2 regions of the Lysinibacillus sp. BSL11 genome follow, and region 2 is predicted to be linked to the other one. Evidence: a T-box and tRNA genes for the amino acid it is inferred to sense, from the RefSeq annotation. Region 2 holds a T-box; the other holds one or more tRNA genes.
The links. The T-box of region 2 lies ahead of serS (serine--tRNA ligase). A T-box ahead of a tRNA ligase gene usually reads a tRNA of that ligase, here a tRNA-Ser.
Positions count from the first base shown of each region.

Region 1: it encodes a tRNA-Ser, which carries the amino acid that the T-box ahead of serS (serine--tRNA ligase) is inferred to sense. The anticodon was not compared.

Region 1 covers NZ_JAVGCX010000033.1:775-8,044, reverse strand. The annotation lists partial or broken gene RCJ95_RS23610 (hypothetical protein) at 1-108, shown strand, start outside; gene RCJ95_RS23605 (cation:dicarboxylate symporter family transporter) at 83-1,357, opposite strand; gene RCJ95_RS23600 (response regulator) at 1,450-2,328, opposite strand; gene RCJ95_RS23595 (sensor histidine kinase) at 2,329-3,588, opposite strand; tRNA gene RCJ95_RS23590 (tRNA-Ser) at 3,716-3,808, opposite strand; RNA gene ffs (signal recognition particle sRNA large type) at 3,977-4,244, shown strand; gene dnaX (DNA polymerase III subunit gamma/tau) at 4,386-6,170, shown strand; gene RCJ95_RS23575 (YbaB/EbfC family nucleoid-associated protein) at 6,191-6,505, shown strand; gene recR (recombination mediator RecR) at 6,517-7,113, shown strand; gene RCJ95_RS23565 (YaaL family protein) at 7,127-7,270, shown strand, end outside.
Region 2 covers NZ_JAVGCX010000029.1:2,426-22,465, reverse strand. The annotation lists gene RCJ95_RS23265 (methyl-accepting chemotaxis protein) at 1-786, opposite strand, end outside; gene RCJ95_RS23260 (LOG family protein) at 925-1,452, opposite strand; gene RCJ95_RS23255 (deoxynucleoside kinase) at 1,542-2,210, opposite strand; gene RCJ95_RS23250 (deoxynucleoside kinase) at 2,210-2,845, opposite strand; gene RCJ95_RS23245 (heavy metal translocating P-type ATPase) at 3,043-5,454, opposite strand; gene copZ (copper chaperone CopZ) at 5,536-5,742, opposite strand; gene RCJ95_RS23235 (metal-sensing transcriptional repressor) at 5,774-6,106, opposite strand; gene RCJ95_RS23230 (cation diffusion facilitator family transporter) at 6,173-7,126, opposite strand; gene RCJ95_RS23225 (ArsR/SmtB family transcription factor) at 7,147-7,482, opposite strand; gene tadA (tRNA adenosine(34) deaminase TadA) at 7,706-8,221, shown strand; gene RCJ95_RS23215 (amidohydrolase) at 8,316-9,911, opposite strand; gene brnQ (branched-chain amino acid transport system II carrier protein) at 9,908-11,239, opposite strand; gene RCJ95_RS23205 (sigma 54-interacting transcriptional regulator) at 11,365-12,432, opposite strand; gene serS (serine--tRNA ligase) at 12,574-13,854, opposite strand; T-box leader at 13,930-14,149, opposite strand; gene pdxT (pyridoxal 5'-phosphate synthase glutaminase subunit PdxT) at 14,199-14,762, opposite strand; gene pdxS (pyridoxal 5'-phosphate synthase lyase subunit PdxS) at 14,764-15,648, opposite strand; gene pdxR (MocR-like pyridoxine biosynthesis transcription factor PdxR) at 15,751-17,169, shown strand; gene asnB (asparagine synthase (glutamine-hydrolyzing)) at 17,185-19,023, opposite strand; gene RCJ95_RS23175 (D-alanyl-D-alanine carboxypeptidase family protein) at 19,123-20,040, opposite strand, start outside.

The DNA.
Region 1 (7,270 bases), on a different contig from region 2:
ATGCACCTCCAATTGTTAGATGTGTCTAACAATTGGGGTGCAGTTCACGATGCCATCCAACATCGTGAGGGTTTTTTTAAAATTACGCTAGGTTTTCATTTTCATTAAAGTAATTTTTCATCTTTTCTCGATCGAAACGGCCTTCCCACTTAGCCATTACTAATGACGCTAATGAGTTACCAATTACGTTAACAACTGTACGTCCCATATCAAGAATACGGTCAATACCAGCAATGAAGGCTAGTCCCTCAAGTGGAATACCTACAGTACCTAAAGTTGCTAGAAGTACTACGAATGATACCCCTGGAACACCTGCAATACCTTTAGATGTAACCATTAATACAAGCATTAACGTAATTTGTTCACCAATGCTTAGGTGAATACCGTACATTTGAGCAATAAATAATGCTGCAATGGCTTGATATAGTGTTGACCCATCTAAGTTAAAAGAGTAACCGGTCGGTATAACAAAAGATACAATATCCTTTGGCGCCCCTAATTTCTCCATTTTCATCATAACACGTGGTAATACAGCTTCAGAACTTGCTGTTGAGAAGGCTAAAATTAGCTCATCTTTTAATACTTTAATTAAATAGAAGATGCTGATCCCTGCGAATTTTGCCACAAGTCCAAGAACGACAAAGATAAAGAATAGCATGGTTGCATAAACAAGAATTGCCAATTTGGCAAGTGGAACCAGTGAAGCAAATCCATATTTGGAAACGGTTACACCAATTAAACCAAATACCCCTAGTGGAGCGAATTTCATTACGAGGTTTGTTACCCAGAACATAGCATCTGCTACCCCTTGGAAGAAGTCTAAGACTGGTTTCCCTCGATCACCTACTGCAGCAACCCCTAAACCGAAAATAACTGAGAAGAAGATAATTGCTAGCATATTACCTTCAGCCATTGACTGAATAATATTTGTTGGGACAATGCCTACAATGATATCAAATGGTCCTTCATGCTGTACTTCCTCAGTTGTTGATACATACTTCGAAATATCCCCTTGAGATAATTCATTCATGTTAATACCTGCACCAGGTTGGAAAATGTTTGCAGAAAGTAATCCAACTACGATTGCAACTGTAGTAATAATCTCAAAGTAAATTATTGATTTCCCGCCTAATCGTCCAAGTTGCTTCATATCTCCAGTACCAGCAACACCAACGATTAATGTCGAAATAATAATCGGTACAACAATCATCTTAATAAGATGTAAAAATATATCCCCTAATGGTTGTAGATATGTCTCAATTTTGGGGTTTCCGTAAAAGATACCACCAACAATGATCCCTAAAATCAAACCGATTAAAATCTGAGCGGCTAAACTGACTTTAAATTTCTTTTTCAAATCCTTTGTACCTCCCCTAATATTAAATTTTTAGGACACGCCTTACTTTAATAATACGGAGGACTTATGGAATCCGACAAAATCCGAGAAAATTAATTTACTTTTGTTAAAATGTCTGAATATAACACTTGAATAAACTTCTTAATATTTACCTTTGCTTTACGATTATCGTGATCTTCAATCTGTGTCATGAGCTGACGAATTTCTTTAAAATCAAAATAGCGAGGGGCATAGTACTCGAATTCTGAGTTTGTGTAATCAACAACCCCTAAATTAGCAAGATTAATCATGGCAGCTAATATTGTACGACGCACACGCTGCTCGATGGCCTTACTCTCTTTTAAAATTTCATCTGGCGTAGCCTTGGTCACAGCTGCAATTTCTTCATAAAGCTCCTTTAATGGAGGAAGGGGTGCAATCTTGTGCTGGTGAGCAAGTAATGTTTCTATAATGGCAATGATATCCTCACTACCAATTTCCCCGACAATCCCCATATCATTCAAAATAGATTGAATATGGTCTCGTGATGTAGCTTTATGAGTCTTTTGTTCACTTAACTCAATGTTTGTAAGTGATTGACGTATCACTAATAGTGAATTTTTAAGTCGAAATTGTTCAGTTGTTTTTTTTAAAACATTTTCAACTTCAATACGATTGATTGGTTTATGAATGAAGAAATCAATTCCTTGCTCATAGGCTTCGCCAACCATTTCCTTATTCACTACCTGTGAAATCATAATAAATTGTCCCTCGAAACGATTTTGCATAAGTTGTTCCACAGTTGCTATACCATCAAGCTTAGGCATCAGTAAATCAATAAGTACAAACTCTGGCTGTGTCATTAAAATTTGCGGAATGGCATCTTCACCATTTCGAGCCTCACCAATAACTGTTCCTAACCCGCTATCTTCAATAATTTGCTTTAACATAACACGACTTGCACGATCATCATCTACAATAAAATACCTCATTTAAGTCTCTCCCGTTTGAATAGTTTGCGTAGGAATTATGATTTTAAACGTTGTGTATTGATTGTTTGATTCAACGGTTATTGAGCCTTTTAATTTTTCTACTAGTTCAGCAACATGCGAAAGCCCAATGCCAGTTGCTGCAACACCATCAACATTGAATTTAGTGGTGTATCCAGGTTCAAAAATAACAGAAATATCTGCTTGGGAAATCCCTTGTCCATTATCACATACGGTTATTACAGTATTATCCTCTTGGCGCTCAATAGCAATAGAAATGATCCCTTGCTTTTCAATAGCCTCAACAGCATTGGCTGATAAATTATTTAATAGAGCAAGGAGTGCAATATGATCTTTCGTTTGAAAATCAAAGTCTATACATGTATGAAATTGTATTTCCTTACCAAGTAATTCTGCATATTTCCTATTACCTTCTTCAATATAATGCAATAATTCAGATAATACAAAAGGGCCAAAGCTCTTTTCCCCGACAATCTTTGAAATACCAGCATATATCCGTTGAGAATCCTTTTTCACTTCATGGATTTCCTGGGCAATATGAAGTGCTTGTAAACTTTCCGCTCGAAAACCTAGCGTCTTTAACTGACGATATAATTCATAACCACTACCTGTAATTGTTTCAATATGATTCATTGACTTTTTTAAATATAGTGTCTCCACATAGAGATCAGATCCAATATTCAGCATTTCTTGTACCCGCTTTTTTTGTTCAGCTATCAAAATAGAGCTGTAAATCCCTACTACAAAAAAGCTTCGTAATAATGCTACCGCTAATAGGATCAAGAGATCATGGAGAAATAAAAAAGTATATGTTTGGACAAAAAATCGGAAAATTTGTTCAGCTAAATTACTGATGACCTCACTAAAAGCAACGAGTAAACCAAGTTTTAGTGGCTTTTCTCTGTATTGTTGAATATCTAAAATTTGCAGGCATACTGCAAACAATACATAAAATAAACCGGCTGGTAAATGGTTAAATATACTCTCGGCAATCAGAACATCATGTAATGTCGAATTAATAACCCGAAAAATAGTTGTCACAATACCGGTAGCTACACCTGCTAAAATAATTGGTGTAGGTTTAATTAATGTGCATAAAAAGAAGACAATTGTTCCTAAACCAAAACGGAAAGTTGTATTAGCAAAAGGCATAATTTTAATTTCACTACCTATTGCGGTCATAACAGCAATAATGAAAATCCAAGTAAGGGAAGCACGCGTCATAAGTAATTTCGATTGCAATTCAACAACCTCCCATCATTGATATAATAAAAAATACCACAACCGAGGCGGAAGTGGTATCTAACAAGTAATACATACAATTTAGGCAAAAAAAAAACGGCTACATTCGTAGTCGGAAATTTAAAACTGGAGGAGGTAGAGGGATTCGAACCCCCGCGCGGTGTTACCCGCCTGTCGGTTTTCAAGACCGATCCCTTCAGCCAGACTTGGGTATACCTCCATGTTATATTGCTTTACTGTCTTATCGACAAAAATAAATTTATCATAACTAGAAACGAACGTCAAGATAATTTTTGAAAAAATATATAATGTTTAAATCGTCACTTAGAAATAAATAATTTGTGCATTAAGTTGCATTTTATACAAACAGTCAGTATACTAGTTATTGCCGTGCTAGGTGGGAAGGTAGCGGTGTCCTGTAACTCGCAATCCGCTCTAGCGAGACTGAATTCCTTTTTCGAGGCTGTCCGTATTGTTTGGTCTGCCTTTTGCACGTAGTGTTGACGATTGGGTCCTGCGCAATGGATACCCATGAACCATGTCAGGTCCGGAAGGAAGCAGCATTAAGTGGTCTTATTCATGTGCCGCGGGGTTGCCTAATCTGAGCTAACGACAAGAGTAACGCTTATGTGCGGCTGTCAAGGAAAGGTGCACGGCATTAAATTGCCAATTCAAAGCATCCGTCTATTATAGGCGGATGCTTTTTTATTTTAAATTTAGCAACTTCATTTTCTATATAATGCAGCAAATGCTATAATAAAACTATTCAATTAAATGGAGAAGGAGAGAGGAAATCAGTGACGTATCAAGCATTTTACCGTGTGTATAGACCGCAATCTTTTCGAGAAATGTCTGGTCAAACACATGTCAAAAGAACGCTACAAAATGCTCTCCTAGCAAATAAAACAACACATGCTTACTTGTTTTCTGGGCCCCGTGGTACAGGGAAAACAAGTACTGCTAAAATCTTTGCGAAGGCCTTGAATTGTGAACATGCACCATCGAAAGAGCCGTGTAATGAATGTGCTACATGCATAAGTATTACAGATGGTTCTCATCCAGATGTAATTGAATTTGATGCAGCCTCAAATTCACGTGTTGAAGAGATAAGGGATATCATAGAAAAGGTGCGTTTTGCTCCTGCAAGCAGTAGATATAAGGTGTACATCATAGACGAAGTGCATATGCTTTCTACAAGTGCTTTTAACGCTCTTTTAAAAACGTTGGAAGAACCACCTCCTCATGCCGTGTTTATTTTAGCAACTACAGAGCCTCATAAATTGCCTGCTACGATCATTTCTCGTTGTCAGCGCTTTGATTTTAAACGACTTTCTACTAATGATATTATTGAACGTATGAAAGTTGTTTTAGAAGATATTGACTTACCATATGAAGAACAAGGTTTAAAGGTGATTGCACAATCAGCCGCAGGGGGAATGCGTGATGCTTTAAGCTTATTGGACCAAGTTGTGTCTTTTAGTGGCGAAAAATTAAAACTTGAGGATACGTTGTTAGTTACAGGTTCTATTAGTCAGGATGTTTTTTATGATCTAGCGGAGGCACTCAAAGTAAAAGATGTTGCGCAAATGCTTACCCTTTTAGAGCAACTTATAGCTGACGGTAAGGACCCTTTGCGACTCTCAGAGGATTTAATTACATTTTTCCGCGATTTATTATTACTTCAAACAAGTGATGATTTAGCTGAACTTTTAGAGCTTGTATCTCCTGAGGAACGTGTATTCACTTTAGCGCACGAGTTTGCACCAAATATGCTTTATGGATATATTGATATACTTGCAAAGACACAGCAAGAGATGCGTTTCTCTCACCATACCAAAATTTATTTAGAGACGGCTTTGCTTAAAATGGTACAGTTTTCAGGAGGGATAGCCCATCAGACGGTGACTACAAATGAAATGGGAGAAAACCCTGATCTCACTCAAAAAATTGTAGCTCTTGAACAACTGGTTCAGCAACTATCCTTACAACTGCAAACGGGGACACCTATGCAAACGACGACAGCACAAAAAGAGCAACGGCCTCGAGCTAAAAGCCCGAATGGTTATAAAGCACCTACAGGTCGTATTCAGGAAGTGCTGAAAGATGCAACAAAGCAGGATGTGCAACGTATTAAGTCCATTTGGGCACAAGCCTTAAGTCAAATGCAAAAATCACAATCGGCTCTTTTAGCAGAAGCCGAACCTGTTGCGGCATCTTCAAGTGCTTTTGTGTTAAAATTCAAGTATGATATTCATTGTCAGATGGTTGCCGACAACCAGTCTTTAAAGGCTCACTTTACACAATTAATTGCAGGGCAAACTGGTACAATGTACGAGATGCTATGTATACCAGAAGAATCGTGGTTAAAAATGCGTGAAGAGTTTATTCGTGATCATGGTCTGCAGCAAAAGAAATCACAGACTGAATCAGAGCATGGAGAAGAATTATTAGAGCCACCACCGGCAGAAATGCCAGAAGAACCATTTATCGATGATGCCCAACCTCTTGCTTCACAAGACCCACTTGTAACAGAGGCTGAAAAGCTCTTTGGTAAAGATTTTGTTGAAATTATTGAAGATTAAATTTTTAGGAGGAAACATTTATGCGTGGAATGGGAAATATGCAAGGTATGATGAAAAAAATGCAAAAAATGCAAAAGGAAATGATGGAGGCTCAAGAAGCTCTAAATGCTGAGCAATTTGAAGGTGTTGCAGGCGGCGGTATGGTGAAAGTAACAGTTTCTGGTCAGCGTGAAGTAGTTTCAGTAAATCTAGATGAATCTGTAGTAGACCCAGAAGATATCGAAATGCTACAAGACCTAATTGTTATTGCAACAAATGAAGCGTTGAAAAAAGTAGAAGAAAAAACAAACTCAACTATGGGTAAATTCACGCAAGGCTTAAACCTTCCATTCTAGGAGGTATTCATATGTACTACCCAGAACCAATATCTAAATTGATCGATAGTTTTATGAAATTGCCAGGTATCGGGCCGAAAACTGCGGCTCGTCTGGCGTTTTTTGTGTTAACAATGAAGGAAGACGATGTATTATCTTTCTCTAAAGCACTAATTGATGCTAAACGAAACCTAAGCTACTGTTCTATTTGTGGCAATATAACGGATGTAGATCCTTGTCACATATGTACAGATAAGCAGCGAGATCATTCTATTATTTGTGTTGTACAAGATACAAAAGATGTGATTGCAATGGAAAAAATGCGTGACTACAACGGTATGTACCATGTACTTCAAGGAGCTATTTCACCAATGGATGGTATTGGTCCAGAAGACATTAATGTTGCTTCTTTGCTAGTGCGCTTGCAAGATGAAAGTGTCCAAGAACTTATTTTAGCTACAAATTCAACAATCGAGGGTGAGGCAACCGCTATGTATATTTCTCGCCTTGTCAAACCGTCAGGCATTCGTACAACTCGTATTGCTCATGGATTGCCAGTAGGTGGAGATCTAGAATACGCAGATGAGGTTACGCTGTCTAAGGCAATGGAAGGCCGACGCGAGTTATGAGTGAGGGATTAGTATGTTCTTCCGTAGTAAAGGGAAATTAAAAAAGGAATTTGATGATAAGCTTGTGAATCTGATTAAAGAAACAAAAGAGGATTTACAGCAGGCAAAGATAATAGAAGAATTAATGGATGATTATGACCTAGGTGTAATTGCTCAA
Region 2 (20,040 bases):
TTTTGTAATACTATCAGTCACCTGACCAATTTCTCGCTCAATGCCCTCTACATTATCCTTCACTTCTGAAATAGATTGTTCAACTCTTACAGAAAGCTTGCGTACCTCTTTCGCTACTACATCAAAACCTCTACCATATTCTCCAGCCCTAGCGGCTTCAATAGCTGCATTTAATGCTAATAAATTAGTTTGTGAGGCAATTTCTTGTACAGTCTTGACTATTCCTTTAATAGAATCTGCTTGTTTCTGAAGTTGCACAAGATTACTTACATTTTCATTTGATTCCTTTGAAACTACTTTAATGGTTTCTAGTAGATCTTGGCTATTTTGAATGCCCGCCTCTGAACGCTGGTAAAGCTTATTAGACATGCCCTTCAACTTGTCAGCAACACTAACAATCTCATGTTGCCGTTCAGTGATATTGGTAGCTATTTTGGATACACCTATTACTTTTCTTGTATTATTTGCGAAGACAGGCATATATGTCGCTTCCAGCCAAATTATATTACCTCTAGCATCAATTCTTTCTATTTTGTCCTGATAGCTGTTTCCTGCCGTTAGGTTGCGCCAAAATTTATCGTACTCCATACTATTAATGAAATCAGGCAAACAAAAGTCTTTATGATGTTTTCCTAGCATTTCCTGCACTGTATAGCCCAATGTTTGAGCAAATAGTTCATTGACATACGCCACTCTTCTATCCATATCGAAGCGGATAATGGCTATATTGCGTTCAATAGCCTGTACTACTAAATCATCGGTTACTTGAGCCTCTACACTATGCATAAAGAACACCCCATCCATTACTAATTTTTTACTTAAAATTTAATTATTTTACTTTTATATTACATTAATTATGCCTCAGTGTAATTGCAGCGGATGTTAGTGCACCTGCTGCATCAAGATAAAAAACATGGAGAGAGTTCATCCATGTTTTTTTAATAAACGTAAAATCCCTTCAGAGGTAGCCGCTACACGTAAGAACTTCTTTTGCTCTGCACGTATAAAGCCTTCCTCTAGCATTGTTTTAAAATGCTGTAGAAGTGCATCATAGAATCCATGGACATTATATAAAATGACAGGTTTTGTATGAAGTCCAATCTGAGCCCAAGTAAATACCTCAAAATATTCATCTAAAGTCCCTGCGCCACCTGGCAGAGCAATAAAAGCATCTGCTAACTCGGCCATTTTAGCTTTACGAATATGCATAGAGTCTACGATATGAATTTCTGTTAATGAGGCATGTGCCAATTCACGCTTTTGTAAATGTGTTGGCATCACACCAATCACTTCTCCTCCAGCTGCTAAAACAGCATCGGCCACCTTCCCCATTAGGCCTGTTTTAGAACCACCATAGACAACCCCGTGACCGTTTTTTGCCAGTGCTGTACCAAGCTCAGCCGCTTTCTCTGCATAAATAGGGCTTTTACCCAAACCGGATCCGCAATACACTGCGATTCTTATAATAATCCCTCCTATTCAAAAAACGTGAAACAATCGGCTATATATTGTCTCACGTTTTTTGGTCATTTATTTTACTTTTATTTTCGTAAATGGCTTGTTTGTTTTAGCATATGACTGATACGGCTTACAATTGATTCAATGGCATCAGGATTTTTTAATAAATCATAATCATTAATATCTAAACGTAGAACTGGACAGGAATTAAAATTATTTATCCAATTTTCATAGCGTTCATGCATTTCTATCCAATAATCATTCGGTGTTTGTTGCTCCATTGTACGTCCACGCTCTTGAATACGTCCAATAACTGCATCAATAGGTCCTTCAAGATAGACAAGCAAATCTGGATGTGGGAAATAAGGTGTCATTACCATTGCATCAAACAAATTTGTATAAGTCTCATAATCTGTTGGGCTCATTGTTCCTTTATCATAATGCATCTTAGCAAAAATGCCAGTATCCTCATAAATAGAACGATCTTGTACAAATCCTCCACCATATTCAAAAATACGCTTCTGTTCTTTAAAACGCTCTGCTAAAAAATAGACCTGTAAATGAAAGCTCCATTTTTCAAAGTCCTCATAAAATTTATCAAGGTATGGATTTGTGTCTACTTTCTCGAACGAGGTACGAAAGTTCAGTGCCTCTGCTAAAGCCTTTGTCATCGTCGATTTTCCTACCCCAACAGTACCAGCAATCGTAATAACCGTTTGTGGTGGAATATCGTACTTCTCTCTTAAATTCATTATTGCAAACTCCTTTGTTGTAACGTATCTTTAATTATTTTTAAAACATGATTTAAATCATTTGGATTTTTTACAAAATCAAGCTGATCTCCATTAAATCGAATAACTGGAATTTCGGGATGCATGCTCTCAAAATGCTCGATAAAAGAATGATAGTCGGCCACAAGCTGCTCCATGTAATCACGTGAAATCATCTTTTCAAACTCTCGCCCTCGCATGGCGATACGCTTCATTAATGTCTCAACACTGGCATGTAAATAAACCACTACATTTGGAACAGGCATGTCTTTCGTTAAAATTCTATAGATCTCCTCATACTTCTCGTATTCAGTTGGTGCCAATGTACGCTTCGCAAATATTAAATTTTTAAAAATATTATAGTCTGCTACAACAGGTTTGGCATGTGTTAAACGAAATTTTTTAATATCGGTTAGTTGCTTATAGCGATTACAAAGGAAGAACATTTCCGTTTGGAAACTCCACTCTTCAATGTCTTCATAAAACTTATTTAAAAAAGGGTTTTCGTCTACAATTTCTTTTAATAGATGGTAATTAAATGTCGCTGCTATCTCTTTCGATAAAGAGGTTTTACCAACACCAATCGGACCTTCTACCGTAACAAATGGAACCGTCACCAGAAGCTCCTCCTTTTGTTCTATGGATTCGATCATTGTGTCCTACATAAAATGAATCAGTGCCTTTCATTTTATCATAGTAGGAAAATGAAAAACAGAATCAACCTATTGTTCTAGTAAATTTACCTGGGGTATTCTTCTTAGTGACATAGAAAAAAGACATCGAGAATCTACTTCCCGATGCCTTTTATACCAACTTATAATTTCACTCGTTGTAAACGAAGTGCATTTAATACGACCGAAACTGAACTAAAGGCCATCGCTGCGCCTGCTACCCATGGCGCAAGCAGACCGAGTGCAGCAATTGGAATACCTAATGTATTATAAGCAAATGCCCAAAATAGATTTTGTTTAATATTACGCATTGTTTTTCTACTCATTAGAATGGCATCCGCGATACTATTTAAATCTCCACGAATAAGCGTAATATCGGCTGCTTCCATTGCCACATCTGTCCCTGTACCAATTGCCATCCCAATATTCGCTGTTGCTAAGGCAGGTGCGTCATTAATACCATCACCTACCATCGCCACTTTTTTCCCTTGGGCTTGAAGTTTTTTCACTTCATCAGCTTTACCTTCTGGTAAGACTTCTGCAATAACATGATTCACGCCTACCTCTGTTCCAATTGCTTGAGCAGTACGCTCGTTATCACCAGTCATCATGATGACCGTAATATCCATATCCTGTAAACGACGAATAGCTTCTTTTGATGTATCTTTCACGGTATCAGCCACAGCTACTAAACCTGCATATTGCCCATTGATGGCTGCTAACATGGCTGTCTTACCATTTCGTTCTAGTTGCTCCATTGTTGGTAAAATATTATTAATATGAATACCATATTGTTGCATTAATTTACGTGTGCCAATGATAACACCTTGACCTGAGACAGTTGCCTGCACACCATAACCCGGTATTGCTTCAAAGAATTGAACGTCACCTAAAGCTATGCCGCGTTTTTCTATGCCTTGAACAATGGCTTCTGCTAGTGGATGCTCTGACTGCTTCTCTGCTGCCCCGATTAAGGATAAAAAGCGTGCTTCATCTTGCTCTGGTGCTAACAGAACATCTGTAAGCTCGGGTTTACCATGTGTCACTGTTCCTGTTTTATCTACAACAACTGTATCTATGCCTTGTGTTTGCTCTAAATGTTCTCCACCTTTAAATAAAATACCAAACTCAGCTGCACGTCCAGAGCCTGCCATTATTGAAGTTGGTGTTGCTAACCCAAGTGCACATGGACAAGCAATAACAAGAACTGCGATTAATACCTCTAAAGCAGGTGTAAATTCCCCTGGACGGACCCAAATAATCCAAATGAAAAAGGTTACAATGGCTATGCCAACTACAATAGGTACGAAAATTCCCGAAATCTGATCTGCTAAACGTTGAATAGGTGCTTTCGATCCTTGAGCATCTTCGACCACTTTAATAATTTGTGCCAATGCTGTATCACGACCAACCTTTGTTGCAGTCATTTTAATAAAACCATTTTTGTTAATAGTTGAGCCAAATAATTGATCACCTTGCTTTTTATCAACTGGTAGACTCTCTCCTGTTAACATCGATTCATCAACAGCTGTTGTCCCCTCTATTACCTCACCATCTACAGGAATTTTTTCACCTGGTTTCACTAAAATAACATCGCCAATGATAACTTCCTCTAATGGGACCTCCTTTTCTATACCGTCACGTACAACGATAGCTGTCTTTGCTTGAAGTCCCATTAGTTTTTTTATGGCTTCAGATGAACGTCCTTTTGCCTTTGCCTCAAATAATTTACCTAATAAAATAAGTGTAATTAATACAGCGCTGGTTTCAAAATAAAGATGTGGACCATGATGTGATCCTATCGTTACAATCGCTTGATAGACACTATAGAAATAGGCCGCTGAAGTCCCCATAACAACAAGCACATCCATATTTGCACTACCATTGCGTAATGCTTTATATGCCCCTACATAAAATTGTTTACCAATAATAAATTGCACAGGCGTAGCCAATACCATTTGGACCCATGGATTCATTAGAAATTCTGGAACATATAAAAATGATGTAAAGGAAAAATGACCAACCATCGTCCAAAGCAGTGGTAATGAAAGAATAGCCGATAAAATAAATTTATGTTGTTGCTGTTTAATTGCTTTTTCGCGATGATCTACGGTTTCCTGTTCATCTGCCTTTTGATGTGCCCCATAGCCTAGCTTCTCAACCTTTGTAATGATATCTGCGATGGATACTTCCGAAGGATTAAACTCAATCATCGCTTTTTCCAGTGCTAAGTTAACATTAGCAGAGGAAATACCACTTAGCTTATTTAACCCTTTTTCAATGCGAGTCGCACAAGCTGCACATGTCATTCCTGTAATATCAAGCTCAGCTTTTTGTTTAACAACACCATAGCCAAGTGCTTCTATTTTCCTTTCAAAATCTGCTTCACTTAGTTTAGTTGGGTCATATTTAATAGATGATTTTTCAAGTGCTAAATTTACTGTTGCATGTTCTACACCATCCATTTTATTTAAACCTTTTTCTATACGAGTGGCACAGGCTGCACACGTCATACCCGTAATTTGCAAATTAGCTTCTTTACTAGCAGAACTCATTTACCATTCACCTCTCCTTATACCAACAGGGGGTATATTTTTTTGAAAATAAGAGAGTGCTACTGGAGCACTCTACAATTATTATTTTACGTCATATCCTTGGTCATCAATTGTTTCTTTAATTTGGTCAAGTGATACTTGTGTATCATCAAATGCAATATCCACTAAACCATCTGCTAAATTAACTTTTACTTGTTCAACACCAGCTAGAGCACCAACACTTTTTTCCACAGCATTTACACAATGACCACATGACATTCCTTGTACGTTTAATGTTACGTTTTGCATAATTAAATCTCTCCTTTTGTATGTTTTCAATCTATTTTTTCATTAACTTTTGAATCGTTATGACTAACTCATCTAATACTGCTTCATCGCCTTCTGATAGACGATCCACAACACAGCCCTTTAAATGACCTTCTAATAATATTTTTGCCACACTATTTAATGCAGATTGTGTAGCTGATAGTTGCGTAATAATATCATCACAGTAAACGTCTTTATCAATCATTCCCTTAATACCACGAATCTGACCTTCAATTCGATTTAAGCGAGTTGTTAAATCCTTTTTCACACGCTCAGGGTGATGACTTTTTCGGCAAGACGTAGCTTCCTCTGTATGACAAGCATCCTCTTTTACTGTCTCCTCCATTCACTACACCTCCTATTTGTAATTATCATACTATACCCAAGAAGGGTATGCAAATCATAAAAAATTTTATTTATCATCATGATGATGTTCATGGTCATTTTCTAATTTACATAAAATAGAATTATCATGTCGATGTAAGGATGTTTCTAATTGAATTGTTGCATGCTTAATGCCCTTATGTTGAAGATTATGTTCAATTTTCCGCAAGATATGCTCACTCTCAGCTATTTTCAATTGATCATTGACAACCGCATGACAGGATAATGCATTCGTTCCACTAGTAATTGTCCAGATGTGTAAATCGTGGATACTTTCTATTCCATCAGTCTGTTCTATTAACTGAATAATCTCCTGAACATCTACATTTGAAGGTGTCCCCTCCATTAAGACATGAATGGAGGCTTTCGTGACATGGTAGCCACTTCGTACGACCAATAATGCAACAATAACGCTTGCAAGAGGATCTGCCCAGCCCCAGCCAAAAAACATAATTAATAGTGCCGCAACAATAGCGCCTACAGACCCTAGCATATCACTTAGTACATGTAAAAATGCTCCGCGCATATTTAAATTATCCTTTGTATCACTTCCACGCATCATAATCCAGGCAACTAAAATGTTAACGAACAAACCAATTATACTAATTATAAGCATTCCAGTTGTAGCTACTTCTGGTGGGTTTGTAAATCGTTCAATTGCTTCATAGAAAATAAATAATGCGATTCCTATTAATGTAATACCATTCAGTACTGCAGCTAAAATCTCAAATCGTTTATAGCCGTATGTTTTACTATAGCTTGCAGCTTTTTCCCCAAACATAAAAGCTAACATCGCTATACCTAAAGAGATAGAGTCACTTAACATATGCCCTGCATCTGATAAAAGAGCCAAACTATTTGTTAAAAAGCCACCAATGGCTTCCACTACCATATACCCTGTAATAATAATAAACGACAGTAATAATACCTTTTTATTTGCACCATGTGTATGATCATGGCCATGGTCGTGTTGATGTCCCATTGTTATTCCCCCATTTCATTTTAGTTATGAGCCGCATGCTCAATGGCCTGCTTCAATAAATTCATAATGTGATCATCGTCCTTAGAATAATATAAGGTTGTTCCCTCTCTCCTAAATTTCACCAATCTTAAATTTTTAAGAAAGCGTAATTGGTGGGAAACGGTTGATTGGCCTAAATCTAAAATTTCTGCAATATCATTAACAGAATGTTCATCTGAACAAAGTAAGTTTAAAATACGAATTCGTGTTGGATCACTCAATGCTTTAAAAGTCTGAGATACTACAAATAATGTCTCTTCATCTAAATGCTGATCAATATTTTTTTGCATTTCTGAACTGTTTAATTTTTCATCCATAGAAGTTTACCCCATTCTTCAATATTTATATATGAGCATGTGTTCATATATAAATATATATGGATATATAAGGAATGTCAACAAGTATTTATGCTTCGACATATTACAGGGGAAGCGTTTACGCATGGCTGCGATGATTATAGATGAATATAACATCCGAAAAGAAGTTAACAGTAGCAATTACCAATTCAGCACGCTACACTACTGTTAAGGAGAGATATGAGTGGATATTTTTGACGCAGATCGTTTATTTATGAAACAAGCCTTAGAGGAAGCTCAACAGGCTGCCTTACTTGGGGAAGTACCAATTGGTGCAGTACTTGTTTATGAAGGAAAAATCATTGCACGTGCGCATAATTTAAGAGAAACAACGCAAAATGCTACAACACATGCGGAGTTGTTAGTGATTCAAGAAGCCTGCAAAAAAATAGGGAGTTGGCGACTGGAGGATACTACTCTTTATGTTACATTGGAGCCTTGTCCAATGTGTGCAGGGGCCATTCTCCAATCACGTGTACCTCGAGTTGTTTATGGGGCAAGAGATCAAAAAGCTGGCTGTGTAGATTCTCTTTACCATTTATTAAATGATGAACGCTTTAATCATGCATGTGATGTAACAGAAGGGATTTTAGCCGAGGAATGTGGTCAAATTTTAACAGACTTTTTTAAGGCATTAAGAGATCGTAAAAAAGCTGAGAAAAAAGCACGATTAGCTTCCAACGATATAAATGGTCATTAAAGAAGGTGCCTCCTCATGAGACACCTTCCTTTTATATTTAAGGGAATAGCGATATATATGAAATGTGTCGTAGCAGCGACCATCTTCATCTAATTTATTGAGCTTGAATAGTGGATTGTGTAAAAACACATTCTCCTTCGATATATGTAGCGAATGGTTTTACATGCATAAGCTGGTTATGTGAAAGCGTCAGCAAATCGTCTGTTAGTACAACAAAATTAGCTTCATAGCCCTCTTTTAACTGACCAACGTTCTCCATACGAATCATCGTCTTGGCATCAACTGTGTATAGCTGTAATGCCTCCTCTACAGAGATTTTTTCTGAGGCGCCTAAATCTGTGCCATCATAGGCTCTTCGTGTAACAGCTGCTTGTATCGTCACAAAGGGATTAGCCGCTTCTGCCCATGATGTAGCAGGCGCATCTGAAGAGAGCGCTGTCGCAATACCCCTCTGTAGAAATGTTTGTACACCATACAATGTCTGTGTTTTTTCAAGCCCTAGATTCTCTAAATAACTCTCAATTTCACAAAATAAGAAGATGGGTTGTGGCACAAAGCCTATCCCCCATTCAGCAGCTTTTTGCAAGGCACTTTTAGATGGCATGGCTGCATGCTCAATACGAACAGACGGTGCATCTGTTAACCAAGCCTTTTCCTCATAAAATGTGTCGACAATTAGATCAATGGCTCTGTCCCCCATTGCATGAACCACTAATTGAATACCATATTCTTTTGCTACCGCAGCCGCCGCTAGCAGCTCCTCTTTCGAAGTCATCGCTATACCTTTTTCATCACTTCCCAAAAATGGCTCAGAAACAAGTGCTGTACGGCCTGAAACACTACCATCTGAAAATAGCTTGATACCTCCGATATAGGCTCCTGCAGAACGATCAATAGTATTTGCTGTTAACAGCTCATATCGTTGAATATCCTCCCAGATATAATAAGCTGCTACGCGTTGCTTAAAGCCTTTCTCTCGTGCTTTACGATACAGGCCTAAATAATCAATTGGTGCTACAGTGGCCATTAGTTCTGTAATACTTGTTACACCATAGGATGCCAAAGTTTGTGATAGCCTTAGCAGCCTTTTGACAATCTCTTCTTCAGAGGGTGTAGGTAAATGCTGTAGTACTAAATTACGTGCATTTTCACGCAGTACGCCTGTAGGTTCTCCATCTTCATCCCGATCGATTTGTCCACCCTGTGGATCAAGCGTATCCTTTGTAATACCTGCGATTGCTAATGCTTTACTATTGACCGATAAGATATGACCACATGTACGCATAACAATGACAGGTAACTCTGTAGAGACACGGTCTAAGTCCTCTTTTAAAGGCGCTCTTCTTTCCTTTAGTTTCCCTTCATCATAGCCCCAGCCTAATAGCCATCCCCGCTGACTTGCATCATAATTTGCTAGTGCATTAATTATATCCTCAATAGAATAAATATATGGAGGTAAACAAGCCAATTGTTCCAAAACATCCGCTAACATGATCGGATGCATATGAGCGTCAATTATCCCAGGAATAACGACCTTTCCTTGTACATCTATTATTTCTCCATGATAGGGAGGTAAATCTTCTTGTTGTCCAATCCAAAGTACAGTTCCTCCTTCAATTACCATAGCCGTCGCTGATGGCTGATTAGTATCTGCCGTATAAATCTTTGCGTTACAAATAATTTTCATCATTTTTCAACTCCTATTTCTTCCATACCAAAAGTAGATTTTTCAGGATCTTCTGCTTTCAGCACCTTATGCAAAATAGTACCGATAATAAAGCCAACAATAGATGGCATAATCCAAGCAAATCCACTAGACTGCAATGGTAAATGCATGACCAACTGTGTCACACCAGGTATTGTAATTTCATAGCTAGCAAATGTTTCAACGACACTTACTAGAAATGCAAATAGTACCGTTCCTTTATAGGCTCCTGCATTCGGTACAAAACGATCACAGGCTCCCAGTAGCACAAGTACAATAATGACTGGATAAATTACCAAGAAAATCGGCAATGTAATTTCGACGATAGCACCTACACCTAAGGAGCCAATAGTTGCGCCTACTACACACATAATAAAGACCCACATTCTATAGCCAAGTTTCTCTTTTGTTAGTTCATTTAAAAACTGTGATGATATGACCATGACGCCAATCGCTGATGTTAAGCAGGCAAAAACAACACATATAGCTAGTAACGCTTTCCCCAAATTACCAATGACACTAAAGGCAATGCCCGCTAATAGTTCTGTATCACTGCCAGGATTGGTGATGATACCACTACTTGTAGCCCCTAAATAAAGTAGGCCACCATATACTGCAATTAACCCTATTGCAGCAATAGCCATTCCACCAAGCGCGACCTTTTTAGATTGTTTCCCTTTATAGCCATAGCCAACTATTGCTGCTAAAAAGATTGGAGCACAAAGAATACCTGTTCCCACATCTCCTGTTTGATAGGCTGCTATTATGGAGTTGGCAAAAACCCTTTCTGCTCCTGTATTAATTGCCCCTCCTATTGGGTCTAGTACTCCTTTACCAATGAGGATGATAAGGATAAGAACAAGAACAGGCGTCAACCATTTCCCAATCTTATCGATAACATTTGATTGGTCCATCGCAAAATAAAAGCAAATCGCGAAAAATGCTAATACTGACACAATTAAAGGGACGCTCGGAATAATTTGGGATACCCCTAATTCATGAGTTGTCGCTGACATCCTCGGTATTGTGACAACCATCCCAATACAAACCATCATGACCGTATTAAAGGCTTTATAAAACCAATTTCCAATTGGTCTTGTGAGCGCTTCCACAGTTCCCCCAGTATTATAAATTGCATACACCGCAAGCACAGGTAAAATAACACCCGTTAAGCTAAAGCCCATCAAAGCGGAAATCCAAGATTCCCCTGCACTATTTCCTATGGATGGCGGAAATATTAAATTCCCAGCACCAAAAAATATAGCGAATAAGGCTAGCCCCACGATTATCGTATGCTGTATAACTTTAGACATATCCTCAACCCCTTTATAATCGTTTACAGAAGATTTATCTAAATAATAAAAAATTTAAGAACACGAAAAAAGGAGATAAATTTTTATCCCCTTTTTGTAAAATTTTTTTTACAACAATTCATATTTTAAACACTTTTTAGTTCTCGTACATTCCCCGGCCAATGATAGGCATAAAATAATTGAATTACTTCATTACGATAGCTTACATTTTTCTGTAGTGTATGTTCATTGTAAAATTGTATATAAAAATCAAGGATAATTGGAATATCTTCCTTCCTTAATCTTAGCGGTGGCAAATCAATTTGGAGAACATTTAAGCGATAAAATAAATCCTCACGTAGCCTTTTTTCAGCTAATAGTTTATCTACATCTTCATTGACAGTAGTAATATACCGTATATCTAAGGGCTCACCATTTAACACTTTTATATCTACCGCATGTAAAAGTTTCGCCTGCAAAGAGATATCCAATAAATTAAGGTGGTCAATGAATAACGTCCCACCATTAGCCTCCTGTAACTTTCCACTTTTTGCTTCATTGTCCGAGCCATATAGCTGAGTAAATATATTATCCTCTGTTAATGTTGAGCAGTTCAAAGTAATAAACGGCTTTGTATAGCGTTCACTTTCATTGTGTATGCCTTGTGCGATAATATCTTTCCCAGTTCCAGTTTCCCCAGTTAGTAAAACTGGTGCACTTTTTTGAGCACTACGACGTGCCTTTTCAAGTTGAGTTTTCATTTCGGCGTTTGTCGTAATGTAATCCTCCAAACGGTAGGTCGTATGATTATCTCGATATAATTTATGTCCCAGGAAATTATCTAAGTATTTAATTTGCTTAGTTTCATAAAAATGTTTTGAAAATTCAATGGCACCAATGACTTTTCCATGCTCCATAATGGGATAGGTCGAACTCAGTGATAAATAACTAAATCCGTTTAATGTTGTAAGTTGTTGTTCATAGTATAAAACTGGCTGCCCTGTTTGTATGACTTGAAAGACAGTACTTGTCTCAGGTGATAAATTTTGATAATTATCAGTCACAGTGCTTTGAAAAAATTCATCTGGTGTTAAGCCGATTTCCAATAATATATTTAAATCTGCTAAGTCATAAAAGATTGCACAGCCTTTATCATCTGTAATTAAAACATTATCAAATTCACTGAAAGCCTGTGCAAATTGTTGCAATTCCATGAATTTCTCCCCCTTGTCCCCATGAATATTACCCATTATAACGAATTTTCAAAAATTATGAGAGATTTCAATTTTTGCAACACAAAAAAGCTATTTTAGAACATCCATAAAGGAATTGTCTAAAATAGCTTTATCTGTTGTTTATTTTGGTGCGATTACTTCTTTACCGCCCATATAAGTTCTTAAAACTTCAGGAAGTACTACGCTGCCATCAGCTTGTTGGTAGTTTTCTAGAATAGCAGCAACTGTACGGCCAATGGCAAGACCTGAACCGTTTAATGTGTGCACATATTCTGGTTTAGCATTTGGCTCACGACGGAAGCGGATATTTGCTCGTCGTGCCTGAAAATCCTCAAAGTTAGAGCAAGAAGAAATTTCACGGTACATGTTTTGTGCAGGAATCCAAACTTCTAAATCATATTTTTTCGCTGCAGTAAAACCTAAATCAGCTGTACACATTTTTAACTTACGATATGGTAAGCCTAATAATTGTAATACTTTTTCTGCATGACTTGTTAATAGCTCTAATTGTTCGTATGACTCCTCTGGTTTTACAAAACGTACTAATTCTACTTTATTGAACTGGTGTTGACGAATTAAACCACGTGTATCACGGCCTGCTGAACCCGCTTCTGAACGGAAGCATGCACTATACGCTGCAAAGCCTTGTGGTAAAGCTTCAGCCGGTAAAATCTCATCTCGATAGAAGTTCGTTACTGGTACTTCTGCAGTTGGAATCATGAAATAATCTGTTTCCTCTAATTTGAATACATCTTCCTCAAATTTCGGAAGTTGCCCTGTACCTGTTAGGCTATCACGATTAACAATGACAGGTGGTAGCATTTCCTCGTAACCATGCTCCTCTGCATGTAAATCCATCATGAATGACATTAATGCCCTTTCTAAACGAGCACCAAGACCACGATAGAATAAGAAACGGCTACCTGTTACTTTCGCGCCGCGTTCAAAGTCTACAATTTTTAAATCCGTAGCAAGGTCCCAGTGTGCTTTAATATCAAAATCAAATGTCGGAATTTCACCCCATGTATATTCCTCAACATTGTCGTCCTCTGTTGTGCCTACTGGTACAGATTCATGTGGGATGTTTGGTAAACGCATCATCATATCTTTAAAGCGTTCTTCCACATCATTTAATTGTACATCTAATTCTTTAATTTCATCGCCAACCTGACGCATACGAGCAATGACTTCATCAGCATTTTCTTTGTTACGTTTCATAACTGAGATTTGTTCAGATACTTTATTGCGTTCCGCTTTTAATTCTTCTGTTTTGGCAATTAATTCACGACGTTTTGCATCTAAGTCTTCAAAGTCATCTAAATTTCCCAAGTCCTCATTACGTGTTAATAACATCTCTTTAATTTCCGTGAAATTCTCACGTACGCGTTTAATATCTAACATCTTCATACCTCCAATAGTTTCTTCATGATGGATAATTGTTGCAGCGAAATGAACACAAAAAAGCCCTCATCCCTAAAAAGGGACGAGAGCTACCCGCGTTGCCACCCTAATTGACTAGACATACTTCTGCCTAATCCACTTATTTCATAACGGCATTTCAGCCGGCTACAGCCTACTTCATTCACTTCGACTGTGCAACTCCAGGACGGATTCACAAGTGCTTTTATCAGCTTCCACCAACCGCTGACTCTCTAAAAAAAACGTGCTTGCTACTACTTCCCATCATCGTGTTCAGTTATTTAAAATTTAACCATACTGTACTATATGAAAACAAATTTTGCAAGTCATACCATAGAGGATACAAAATATTCAATAATTCGTGTATCCTCTGTTAATTCGGGATGAAACGAACAACCCAATATATGGCCATCTTGTGCCAAGATTATTTTCCCTTCATGTTGTGCAAGAATTTCAACACCTTTACCTACCGCTTCAATATGAGGTGCACGAATAAATACCGCTGGAATCCCTATACCTACTTTAGGAATATCTAGTTGTACTTCGAAGCTATCCACCTGACGTCCATATGAGTTTCTTGCTACAGTCACGTCCATCACAGCCAAATGTGGTTCATCTTCAATTAGATCCTTGGCTAATAAAATTAATCCCGCACATGTACCAAGCATCGGTAATCCTTGCTGTGCAAGTCCACGAATTGGCTCCAGTAGATCAAATCGATCCAGCAATTTTCTCATTGTTGTGCTTTCTCCACCTGGTAACACAAGTCCATCTAGGTTTCCTAAATCCTTTCTTTGTTTTACTTGAATTGCTTCGCAACCAAGAGCCTCTAACATTTGTATATGCTCACAAACTGCTCCTTGTAATGCTAATACACCAATTCGCTTCATGCTACCAACCTCGCTCTTGCATACGCTCGTTGTGTCCAAGTTGTGCAATATCAATCCCCTTCATTGGCACGCCGAGCTCTTTTGATATTTCCGCAATAAGCTTATAGTCTTTATAATGAGTAGTCGCCTCTACAATGGCACGTGCAAATTTTTCTGGCTTCTCAGATTTAAAAATACCTGAACCAACGAAAACGCCATCAGCTCCAAGTTCCATCATTAAGGCTGCATCAGCAGGCGTCGCCACTCCTCCTGCTGCGAAGTTTACTACTGGTAAACGACCAAGACGTTTAATTTCTCTTAATAACTCGAAAGGAGCTCCTAGTAATTTCGCCTCTGTCATTAATTCATCCTCTGTCATTCCTACGACTTTACGAACCTGTGCATTTACTTTACGAATATGGCGAACTGCCTCCACAATATTCCCTGTTCCTGGTTCACCTTTTGTCCGTAACATCGAGGCACCTTCCCCGATACGACGGGCTGCCTCCCCTAAATCACGACAGCCACACACAAACGGTACTGTGTATTCACTTTTTAATAAATGGTATTCTTCATCTGCTGGTGTTAAAACTTCACTTTCATCAATATAATCAACACCCATTGCTTCTAAAACACGTGCTTCAACAATATGACCTATACGTGCTTTGGCCATGACAGGAATAGTTACAGCTCCCATTACTTCCTCAACAATCCGAGGATCGGCCATGCGTGCAACGCCACCTGCTTTCCGAATATCTGAAGGTACTCTTTCTAATGCCATAACTGCTACAGCACCTGCAGCTTCTGCAATTTTTGCTTGCTCTGCATTAATGACATCCATAATGACGCCGCCTTTTTGCATTTCTGCCATTCCACGTTTTACTAGCTCTGTACCTGTTCGTTTCATTTTCTAACCTCCACCTTTATGATGAAGTTTAGTATAATAGAAATTGACCATATCAAAATATCCAGTTTTTAAAATATTTATAGGGTCAGGAGGTTCCAGATCATGGATATGCTTTTATTCCAGCTTGAAAGGGATAGTGATAAACCGCTTTATGATCAGCTTTATAACGGTATTAAAGAAGCTATTATTTCTAAGAAAATAACTGTAGGAGAAAAACTGCCTTCAAAAAGAAAATTAGCTGATTTTTTAAACATTTCCCAAACAACAATTGAAATTGCCTATGCTCAGCTATTAGCTGAAGGCTATATTATGTCCAAATCACGTATTGGCTATTTTGTAGAAGAAATAGATGAACTGCCTTACATTCAACAAGATACTATGGCGTCCATTAATGAATATCCTAAGAAAAAGTCTTACAAAATCGATTTTAATCCTGGATCTATTGATATCGATGCTTTTCCATTTCAAACATGGAGAAAGTATGCAAAAGAGCTTTTTGACGATACCTCAAAGGAGCTATTATTAACAGGGGAACCACAAGGTGAACTGCCTTTACGCACAGAGATTGCTAATTATTTATATCAATCCCGTGGTGTTGTATGCCACCCTGAACAAATTGTTATTGGTTCAGGGACGGAGCAGCTCCTCCCTATGATTCTCCGTCTTTTTAGTGAGGACACCAGCTTTGCATTAGAAAACCCAGGATACCCTGCCGTCCATCGAATGTTTTCCCAGCATAAACGAAAAGTTTACCCAATTGCAGTTGATGAAGAGGGCATAATTATTCATGATCTTGAAAAAACAGATGCTAATGTTGTGTATATTACACCCTCACATCAGTTCCCAACTGGAGCTGTATTATCTGCTACAAGACGAGCACAGGCTTTAAATTGGGCGGCACAAAGCACATCTCGTTATATTATTGAGGATGATTATGATTCGGAATTTCGTTATGCTGGAAAACCAATTCCTGCCCTACACGCATTAGATCGAAACGATAAAGTTATTTACATGAGTACTTTTACCAAATCTTTAATGCCATCCTTGCGAGTAGCTTATTTTGTACTTCCACCTAAGCTACTTGCTACTTATAACGATGTCTTTAATTATTACTCATCAACTGTGCCTCGTTTTGATCAGCATATTGTGGCAAATTTTATGGGTGATGGGCATTTTGCAAAGCATCTCAATCGTATGCGTAAAATTTATCGTAAAAAACATGATAAACTAACTTCTATTTTAGAAAAATATTCATCATCCATTAACATTACTGGTGAACAAGCGGGTATGCATATTTTATTAGAGGTTGAACACACATTCTCAGAAAAACAATTACAACAGCTCGCCTCTCAAGCAGAGATCGGTATTTATCCATTATCAGCCTATAGACTAGATGATTATGAATCTTCACAAGCTCAATTTTTATTAGGTTTTGGAGGGATTCCTGTACAAGCAATCGAATCATCCATTGAGCAGTTGATGGATTGCTGGAGTATACAAAAAAACGCCCCATCTATGTAGATGGGGCGTTTTATATTAAGTCTCAATTAATTGAATTTGATAATGCTCAAACCAAGTATGAATTTGCCCTAGATAAGCTAAAAGCTGGGGACCTGCCATTAATTGCCCATACCATGGAACCTTAAAAGAGCTACCTCCCGATTCAATTAACTCCGCAAGCTTTTGTCGTTCAAATAGTTCATGCAAAATTGAATTTTTATCATGCAGAATTTCCTTCAACCATTTTTGCACTCCTGCTGTATAGACAGGATGATATGTTTTGGGATAAGGATTTTTTTTACGATATAACACTTCATTCGGCAATAGATGTGCCATTGATTTTCGAAGTAATCCTTTTTCTATTCCATCCAAATTCTTCATTTCCCACGGAATATTCCAGGCATATTCTACAAGCCGATGATCTGCAAAAGGGACACGTACCTCTAAACTTGCCCCCATACTCATACGATCCTTCCGCTCTAATAATGTTTGCATAAACCATAGCATATTTAAGTAGGACATTTCGCGATGCTTTGCCTCTGCTAGACCTTCTCCATCTAACAAAGGAACTTCAGCTATTGTTTGTGTATATAGTTGTTGTGCATAGGCTTCAATTTTTAATTTTTTGTTCCACTTCTCTTGGAGTAATGCACTTCTTTCAGACAATGAACGGATCCAAGGGAAACCAGTAATCCTATCTTTAAACCATGGATAACCACCAAAAATTTCATCTGCACACTCTCCTGATAGCGCTACAGTAAATTCCCTTTTTATTTCACGACAAAACCATAATAACGAAGAATCTACATCTGCCATACCTGGAGAATCGCGAACGATGACCGATTCCACTAATAAATCAATTAACTGTTGCTGAGTGATCTCCTCTGCGTGATGAGCTGTCTTGAAAGTTTCTGTCATTTTTTGAATCCAGTACGTATCTGTGGAGGTCTGGAAAGAATGCGGGTTAAAGAATCGCTCATTATCTTCATAATCAATAGAATACGTATGCAACTGATGGCTTTGCTGTTGGAATCTATTTGCTGCAATGCCGGTGATAATACTGGAATCTAGTCCTCCTGAAAGAAACGTACAAATGGGTACATCTGAAACTAGCTGACGTTCTATAGCATCCGTTAACAAAAAACGAACATGTTCAATTGTTTCTCCTAATGTTTCTTCATGTCTACGACTTTGTAGCTGCCAATACGGCCACTTTCTTAAACCTTCTTCTCTAGAGAATCGCATAGCATAGCCAGGCCGTAATTCTTTAATATTTTGAAAAAGGGTTTTACCTGGCTCTCTAGAAGGCCCTACAGCCATCATACTTGCAAACCCTTCAACATTTACACATGCTTGAACCGTGGGGTGTGCTAGCAGAGCCTTCACCTCCGATGCAAAAAGTACACCTTCTTGTTGCTCTGTATAATACAAGGGCTTTACGCCTAGTCGGTCTCGACACAAAAATAAAGACTGTGTTTGCTCATCCCAAACACCGAAGGCAAAAATACCATTTAGAAATTCTACACACTGCTCTTTCCATTCAATATAGGCAGTTAATAGTACTTCAGTATCTGATTGTGTTGTAAAACTGTGCCCTCTTTTTTGAAGTTCCTTACGTAGCTCTTCTGTATTGTAAAGTTCGCCATTATATGTAATGACATAGTTCAAACCATCATGGATTTTTTTCATTGGTTGTTTACCACCGATTAAATCAATAACAGCTAACCGTCGATGGCCAAATGCAATATGCTCACTACACCAAATATTTTCATCATCTGGCCCTCTCTTATTTAATGTTTGCGTCATCGATTTTAATATTGTGTCACTTGTTCTTAAATCCTTTTGAAAACTAGCCCAGCCTGTAATGCCACACATTTAGCCACATCCTTTCGCCTATTAGCGTATGCTGTAGCGTGTAAAAATGTGAAAAAGCACATGAATGCTTAAGTACATTCATGTGCTCTTATTTAAATATTAAAACAATCCACCAACAAAGTCTGTAATGCCTCCCCATAAATTACCGAAGAAGTTACCTACACCTTGGAAGAACAATGAGATACCGCTAGCACGCTCTACAGCCTCTGTTGTGACAACATCGGATGAAATATCCTTGCCATCGATAAAGCCGTAATCTGTGCCTTCTGTGCGTTCAATAACGACCTTTCCTACAACAGTGTCTTTTTTAACATCTGCCTCTAAACTCTTTTTATCTAAAACCAATGTAGGTTTATATAAGTCTTTATCAGAAGACTTAATCATAAATGAAATTGGTTCTTTTACTGCAATCGATACTTTGTCTTCTTTACCTTTTGTTACTTTAACTGTTTTTTGATTTTTGAATGTATAGTTCCCTGGTAAAATTTCCTGCTTTGAGAATTGTGAAAAGCCGTAGTTAAATAATTTCGCTGTGGCATCAAAGCGAGCTTCATATGAACCTTGTCCATTTGCATCAACAGCCTTCATTACAACTGCAATCAAACGAGTACCATTGCGCTCTGCAGTACCTGTGAAGCAGTGACCTGCAAAGTTTGTTGTACCTGTCTTTAATCCATCTACACCTTGATATTCATACACTAATCCCGGTAACATAAAGTTCCAGTTAGACATTTTAATTGCATCTTCTGTCCCTTCACGGAATGTCTTTTTTGCAATTTTAGATGTCTCTAATACCTTTGGGTGATCCTTTAATAAATGATACGCTAATTTAGCTACAGATTTTGCAGGCATTACATTTTCATCTTCTGGGCCTGTGCCTGATGGATGCATACCAAATAAATCAGCATTATTAAGACCAGTAGCGTTGACAAATTTATAGCCCTCTAAACCAAGTTCTTCTGCTTTTTTATTCATTAACTTTAAAAATTCAGTTTCAGAACCTGCGATCGTTTCAGC